Regions from separate parts of the Streptomyces sp. NPDC006798 genome, predicted to be linked through region 2. Evidence: riboswitches for the same ligand, from Rfam matches in the RefSeq annotation. Region 2 holds a riboswitch; the other holds the start of a gene.
What was found. A riboswitch is a leader RNA that binds a small molecule or an ion and turns the genes downstream of it on or off. The one in region 2 is predicted to bind cobalamin.
Positions count from the first base shown of each region.

Region 1: another riboswitch for cobalamin. It lies ahead of ABZ714_RS16720 (CbtB domain-containing protein); the one in region 2 lies ahead of ABZ714_RS32535 (DUF4430 domain-containing protein).

Region 1 is NZ_JBEYIS010000021.1:72,009-75,882, reverse strand. It holds gene ABZ714_RS16730 (exonuclease) at 1-476, opposite strand, end outside; gene ABZ714_RS16725 (histidine phosphatase family protein) at 586-1,185, opposite strand; adenosylcobalamin (AdoCbl) riboswitch at 1,305-1,446, shown strand; gene ABZ714_RS16720 (CbtB domain-containing protein) at 1,457-1,696, shown strand; gene ABZ714_RS16715 (CbtA family protein) at 1,723-2,562, shown strand; gene ABZ714_RS16710 (hypothetical protein) at 2,674-3,874, opposite strand, start outside.
Region 2 is NZ_JBEYIS010000079.1:4,373-8,246, reverse strand. It holds gene ABZ714_RS32545 (trypsin-like peptidase domain-containing protein) at 1-830, opposite strand, end outside; gene ABZ714_RS32540 (CU044_2847 family protein) at 827-1,216, opposite strand; cobalamin riboswitch at 1,439-1,581, shown strand; gene ABZ714_RS32535 (DUF4430 domain-containing protein) at 1,704-2,195, shown strand; gene dhaK (dihydroxyacetone kinase subunit DhaK) at 2,443-3,429, shown strand; gene dhaL (dihydroxyacetone kinase subunit DhaL) at 3,528-3,874, shown strand, end outside.

The sequences.
Region 1 (3,874 bases), on a different contig from region 2:
GTGCTCTTGTGGGAGCGGCGCCATTCGGCGCCCGTCAGACCCATCCAGTAGCTGCGGAGGTCGATTCCGGCGCCGGTGGCGCCGAAGGGGCTCGCGCCGGTGAAGCGGACGAAGTACCAGTGGACGAACATGCCGTCCCAGACGGCGGGCGCGGCGAGGAAGACCGGGCGGCCGATCCTCCGCAGCCCGTCCACCCAGCGGGCCGCCCGGGCCATCGCCGCCTCGGGCGCGGGTGCCTCGCGGAGCAGCCGGTCGCGGTCGAGCCCGGAGACGGCGAGGGCCTCGGGGACGACTTCGTCGGAGATGGGCCGCAGTTCGGTGTAGAAGGCCAGGTCGGGGCGGCCCGCGACGGACATGCCGAGGGAGAGCATGCTGTACGGCCCCGGGATGGGACCGTCGGCCTCGACGTCCACGGCGACGTACAACTCGGGGAGAACGGCGGCGGGACGGCCGGTCGGACCGGTGGGTGGGTTCACGCGGCGCAGCGTAGACGGGTACGGCACCGCCGGGCCACGGGTTTGCGGGCGGCCCGTCGCCCCCGGGCGGAGCCCCCGGCCCCGGAAGGGAAGGGCGGCCGGAGCGGCGTCACGGCCCCGCGTCCCGTCCCTCAAGGCGCGTACCCAGGCGCAGATTCCAGCGGCGGCCGTCGCCCGACAGGTCGGTCCGGCTCAGCGGGGGTACGTCCAGCCGCCAGAACGTCTCCGGGGGCAGTGCCAGTGCGTGCAGTACGGCCACGCGGACGACGGCCGCTTCGGCGACGGCGAGTACCCGGCGCCCGGCGGGGCCGTGGGCGAGGCCGTCCAGCCAGCCGCCGACCCGGGCGCGGAGGTCGAGCAGCGATTCGCCGCCGTGCGGGGCCGACGCGGGGTCGCCGAGCCAGTCGGCCATCGCGTCCGGTTCCGTACGGGCCGTCTCGTCCAGTCCTCGCCCCCGCCAGCGCCCCAGGTCCCAGTCGGCGACGGCGGGCTCGATCCGGGGCCCGGGGCCGAGGCCGAGTTCGGCGCAGGTCTCCCGGCAGCGGGCGGAGGGGGCGGTGAGGACGGTCCGTCCGCCGCGCGGTACCCGGTCGGCGGCGGCGCGTGCGGCGGCCCGGCCCGGCTCGTCCAAGCCCTCGCCCGGGTCGAACCGGGCGGCGCGGACCGCCGCGGTCGCCGCCGCCGTCAGCAAGGTGACCCGTACCACCACACCACCGTCCCCTCCGGCCGCTCCTGTGGCCGTCCGTCCCATCTTCGGCCCCGGGCGCGGGATCCGGCCCGGGGTAGTCGAATACGCGCCATGGCGGCGGGGGTTCGGGCGCGGTACGGTCGCGTGGACATGACGAGGATGTGATGGAAGTCCGGTGCAAATCCGGCACGGTCGCGCCACTGTGAACCCGTCTCCCCGGCGGGAAGTCAGACCCGGCGTCCTCGTCTCTAGGCACCACGAACGGGACGCGTTGTTCCCCCTGGAGGTTGTCATGGCCCAGTCGGCCGTACCCGCCGCTCCGCTCACCCCCGCACCGGCCCGCACGCCGGTCGCCGTCGCTCCCCTCTCCCTCCGGGAGATCGCCCCCTGGGCGCTCTTCACCGGAATTCTGGCCCTGATCCTGCTCTACTTCGTCGGCGCCGAGCAGGGCGCGGTCGCCCTGGTCTCCGGCGAGAGCGTCCACGAGTGGGTCCACGACGGCCGTCATCTGCTCGGCTTCCCGTGCCACTGAACCCCGGTACGGGAGAGAGACGGCGGATGAACCCGACGGACATCAACACCCACAGCAACACCATCACCGACACCGACACCGAGCAGCACACTCCCGCGCCCACCGGCTCGGGGACCGTCCGGGCACTGCTGGTCCGGGGCATGCTGGCGGGCCTGATCGCCGGGGTGTGCGCCCTGGCCGTCGCGTACTTCCTGGGCGAGGGCCCGGTCGACGCGGCCATCGCGTTCGAGGAGGCGGACGCCCATGACCACGGCGGCGAGGAACTCGTCAGCCGGGCCGTGCAGTCGACCGCCGGACTCGCCACCGGCGTCCTCGTCTTCGGGGTCGCCGTCGGCGGGATCGCGGCGCTCGCCTACTGTGTGGCGCTCGGCCGCTCCGGCCGCTTCGGGCCGCGCGCCACGGCCCTGCTGGTGGCGGTCGGCCTACTGCTGAGCGTCTATGTCGTGCCGTTTCTGAAGTACCCGCCGAATCCGCCCGCCGTCGGCGATCCCGACACCATCGGGCAGCGGACGGTCCTCTACTTCCTCATGGTGGTACTGGGCGTGGCGCTCACGGTGGGGGCGGTGATCGCCGGCCGCCGGCTGGCGCCCCGTACCGGCGCCTGGTACGCGGCGGTGATCGCGGCGGCGGGGCTGGTACTGGCCGTGGGGCTCGCCTATGCCTTCCTGCCGTCGTTCGACGAGGTGCCGAAGGGGTTCCCGGCCGCTGTGCTGTGGGAGTTCCGGCTGGCGACGCTCGCCGTACAGGCCACGCTGTGGACGGTGTTCGGCCTGGTCTTCGGGGAGTTGGCGGAGCGGCTGCTGACCCCGGCGAAGGCGCGGGCGGCCCGCCCGGCCGCGACGGGGGCGGTGACGGCGGCCGGCTGACGGTCACGGGACGACACACCTGGTGTCCCGAGGCGCCGCGCGCATACCTGTGCCCCGCCGGATCTCCGGCGGGGCACAGGTGCCGTCTGCCCACGTGGCCGCGTACCCGTGTCAGCCGGTCGTGGCCGGGAACGTCACGGCGATCTCCTCCGGCGCGGTCCCGGCCGTGCCCCGGCAGACCGCCTCGACGGGCGCGGCCCCCGGCACGGCCGCCAGCCGTGCCACTACCTCCCCCAGGCACCGCTTCAACGCGCGCTGCCCGTAGTAGTTGGGGTACAGGACCTCCCGGGCCTCGTCGGCGGGCGGTTCGGCCGCCGTCCGGGGGACGTACCGCGCCCACTCCGCCCGTTCGGCACCGGGCGCGGCGATCGTCCCGTCGGCGGCGAAAGCGGTCCGCGACGCCTGCCCGCCGCAGACCTGATGGCCTTCGAGCAGCCCCCCGACGTCCACGAAGTCGGCGCCGGAGCGGCGGGCGGCGGCCCTGATCCGGTCGTTGAGCGCGCCGCCGACCCCGGTGGCGAGCCAGCGCAGATCGCGGTCGTAGAAGGGGCAGCCCGCGACGCCCCAGCGGTCCCGGCCGTTCTCGTCGAGCCGGGTCGTCGCGCCCGGCTCCCCCGAGGCCAGCGGCAGCGGATACGACTGGACGACGACCCGTGGCATCGAACCGGTGCCCTCGACCGCCGCGCGCACCGACGCGACGGCCGCCGCCACCTTCTCCCCGACCGCCGCGACGCGCTCGGCCGCCGGGCCGGTGATCCGCCGGTCGGTCGAGCAGTCGGTACGGTCGCGCCAGGCCGCGGCGCAGGCCTTCATGGTGTCCGTCAGACGGACGTCGTCGCCGCCGATCGAGACGACGACGGTCCGTACGTCGTACCGGGCGGCCAGCTTCCGCAACTGTTCGAGCTGCGCCTCGTGGCTCCGTACGGCCCGGGACGGCGCCTCGGCCCCGGCGGTCGAACAGGCGATGTTGTGGTGGCGGACGGTGTCCGTGGTGAGGGTGAGGACATCGGAGCGGCGGCAGTCGTCGGTATAGACCCGGCGCGGTACGGCTCCGGAGGCCCCGGCCGTCGTCCTGGTCCGGTCCGTGGCATCGCGCAGCGCGGCCGGAACGCCGCCGTCGCCGCCGAGCCCTTCCGCGTTCCCGGCCCAGCGGGCCCCTTCCCCGGCGAGGAAGCCGTCCCCGAGCGTCACCAGCGCCACCGGCCGGGCGGGCGGCGCGGCCCCCGGCTCGTCGGCGGTGGTGATATCGGGGCGCGGCGACTCGGGACCCGGTTCGACGGGCCCGGGGCCCTGGGCCACCACGGGGCCGGTG
Region 2 (3,874 bases):
ACCCGCCGCCCGGCGGTGAGCGCCCGTGCCACCTCGTCGCTCTCGGCCTCCCGGCCGTGGAAGTGCGCGGCGTCGGCCTCCTCGAAGGCGGCGAGTCCCCGGAACGGCGACGGCGGCAGGGTGACGGCGCGCAGTTCGGGGCGGGCGGCGAGCAGCCCGCCGGTGGGGATCAGATAGCTGACCGCCGGTTCCCCGGCCTCGGCGACGGCCATCATGCCGACCACGCCGGAGAGCCGGTCGTCCCAGACGGGGCCGCCGCTGAAGCCGCGCGACACGGGGTAGCCCCGGCCGTCGAGATCGGCCTGTACCCAGCCGTCGGCCTGCCGTCCCCGGAGCACTCCGGCGTGCCAGACACCGCCGGGCCGGCCGGCCGGGATCCCGAAGGCCCGGACCCGGTGCCCCCAGACCTCGCCGGGGTCCACGAGCCGTACCGGGCGGGCGGCGGGCAGGGGGGCGTCGAGCCGCAGTACGGCGATATCGCCGGGCGCGGCGGCTGCGGCGGGGCTGCCGCCGGGTGCCCGGGGTGCCGTCCACTGCTCCACTCCGGCCGTCGTCGACGGCGCCTCGCCGTCACGCCGCGCGGCGGGTACGAGGGGGAGGTCGACCCGGATCCGGGCGGTGGGCGGCGGGGCCGCGTCCCCGGCCGTGCCGAGCGCCGCGTCGACCACATGCGCGCAGGTCAGGGCGATGGTGTCGGAGACCAGGAAGGCCACGCCGACGGTCTGTCCCCGGCTGTCGCGGACCCGGAGGACGGCCGCGTCCGGGGCGGGCGGGCCCGGCTCGGGCGCGGCCGTGCTCCGGGGGCCCGACGGTGGCTGCGGCCCCGTCATCCCGCGGTGTCCGCCCCCGGTGCGCCGGGCTGCGGATTGCGCCAGGTCAGGGTGACCTTGAAGTTGGCCTGGCCGGTCGTCCGGGAGATCACCACATCCGCCTCGGCCGACAGGGAGAGCCCGAACTCGATCCCGATCTCGTCGGGTCGCCGGGCCATGTCGCGGAATCCGTCGACGAAGTTCTCCGCGACCGGCCGGATCCCGGCCAGCATTTCATCGAGCGACCTGGTCGCCCTGGCCACGACCTGTCCGGGACGGGCGACCTGGACCAGCCCTTCCCCGGCCTCCTCGATCTGGACCCGGACGACACCGGCCGGGTCCGGCGGAGCGGAGCCCGTACCGTCGTCGCCCGGCCCGGATACGGGCAACTCGACCAGATACACCATGCTTCCCCCTGCGTGAATCCGCGATGCCGGAGGTCCGCACCCTACCGATCCGCCGGTTCGCCGGTGCCGGAACCTTCGAACTTCCATCTGCGTACCGGAATCCGACGATCGGTGAACGGACGGGGTGCCTGGGGTGCGGACCCGGTGAGGGCGATGCGGGGCAGGGCCGCGTCCGGCTGTCAACACCCCTTGGCCGGGCGGCCCTTGGAACCGTACGATGCGTCTGCCCGAGCGCCTTCGGGCCATAACTGAATGGCTGTGCGAACGGGGGAAGCCGGTGGAATTCCGGCACTGACCTGCAACCGTGCGCGGCGCCCGGTGGCGCCGCCAGAGTCGGAGCGCCCGCCGCACGGCAGGTCCGCTTCCACTGCCACGGTCTGCGGTGCGACAGCCCTCCCGGCCCCGGATCCTCCTGCCCACGGCGGGACGGAGCGGTACGCCCGAACGGGTTCGTACCGTCGGCCCGGTCCGGCCAGAAAGGCCCGCCATGTCCCTCGGTACGACGCGCCGCGCCACGATCGCCACCGCCGCCCTGAGCCTCGCGTTCACCGCCCTCGCCACCGCCCCGGCGACGGCCCACGGCACCCCGCACACCAACGCCCCGATCAGGGTCGGACTCACCGTCCAGGGCCCGGACGGACCCCTGTTCCAGGGCAAGGTCAGAACCAGGGGCCATGACGTCACCACCGCCAGTGGGGGTACCCACCAGTGCGACGGCACCAATGGCGGCGCCCACGCCTCCAAGGTGCCCACCCCCACCGCCGCTCTGGACGACGCGGCCCGTAAGCACGGCTTCACCTGGGACGGCACCTGGTACGCCTCGTTCGACGACTTCTTCGTCGACACCATCAAGAACGTCAGCGGCGGCACGTCCGCGTACTGGAGCATCGCCGTCAACGGGACTCCCACCCCCGTCGGTGGCTGCCAGTTCAAGCTGAACCCGGGCGACCAGGTCTCCTTCACCTGGACGTCCTTCTGACCGGTCCGGCGTTCGCGCCCCCGGGGACCGGCCGTATCCGGTCCCCGGACGGGCCGCCGCGCCGTCCGGCCCCGGGTCAGGGGGGCCGGACGGCACGGCGGCCCGGTGGCGGTCCTCCGCGAAAGGACGCTCCCGACTGATACTGGTTCGGATGTCCGCCCCCGGGAGCCCGGGGAGCGACCGACCGAGCCGCCCGGCCCGATCACGGGGCGCCGCCCGCCAGCCCGCCGAGGAGAGACCGTTGCGCATGTTGATCAACGTCCCCGAGACCGTCGTCGCCGATGCCCTGCGGGGGATGGCCGCCGCCCATCCCGAGCTGACCGTGGACGTGGAGAACCGGGTGATCGTCCGGCGGGACTCGCCGGTGGCCGGGAAGGTGGCGCTGGTGTCCGGCGGCGGGTCCGGGCACGAGCCGCTGCACGGGGGGTTCGTGGGGCCCGGGATGCTCTCCGCCGCCTGCCCCGGGGAGGTCTTCACCAGCCCCGTACCCGATCAGATGGTCCGGGCGGCGGCGGCCGTGGACAGCGGGGAAGGGGTGCTGTTCGTCGTCAAGAACTACACGGGCGACGTCCTCAACTTCGAGATGGCCGCCGAACTGGCCGAGGACGAGGGCGTACGGCTGGCGAAGGTGCTGGTCGACGACGATGTGGCGGTGACGGACAGTCTCTACACGGCGGGGCGGCGGGGTACCGGCGCGACCCTCTTCGTGGAGAAGATCGCGGGCGCCGCCGCCGAGGAGGGCGCGCCGCTGGAGCGGGTGGCGGCGATCGCGCGGCGGGTGAACGAGGTGTCGCGGAGTTTCGGGGTGGCGCTCGGCGCCGTGACGACCCCGGCGAAGGGCAGCCCGACGTTCGAGCTGCCCTCGGGGGAGCTGGAGCTGGGGATCGGTATCCACGGCGAGCCGGGGCGGGAGCGGCGGGCCATGATGACCTCCCGGGAGATCGCCGACTTCACGGTGGACGCCCTGGTCACCGACCGGCGGCCGAGCGGTCCCGTACTGCTGCTGGTGAACGGGATGGGCGCCACTCCGCTGCTGGAGCTGTACGGCTTCAACGCGGAGGTGCACCGGGCGCTCGGGGAGCGGGGTGTGCCCGTGGCCCGTACCCTCGTCGGAAACTATGTGACGTCCCTCGACATGGCGGGCTGCTCGGTGACGCTGTGCCAGGCGGACGAGGAACTGGTACGGCTCTGGGACGCGCCGGTACGGACCCCGGCGCTCCGCTGGGGCGGCTGAGGAGCACCCCCGGCCGGCCGGGGCCGGTTCCGCGCACCGTACGAACGACCGACGACCATCGCGTACATCAGGAACGGACACCGCACCCGGGAGGGCCCGTGCTCGACGCCGAATTCTTCCGCCGCTGGCTCGCGGCGGCCGCTGCCCTGGTCGACGAGGAGGCCGCCCGGCTCACGGAGCTGGACTCGGCGATCGGGGACGCCGATCACGGGGCCAACCTCCAGCGGGGGTTCGCGGCGGTGACGGCGGCCCTCGCCGCCGGGACCGAGGCGACCCCCGGCGCCGTGCTGACCGCGGCGGGCAAGGAGCTGATCTCCAAGGTCGGGGGCGCGTCCGGGCCGCTCTACGGCACCCTGCTGCGGCGTACGGGCAAGGCGCTGGGCGACGCGCCCGAGGTCACGCCCGGCGACTTCGCGGCGGCGCTGCGGGAGGGCGTCGCGGCGGT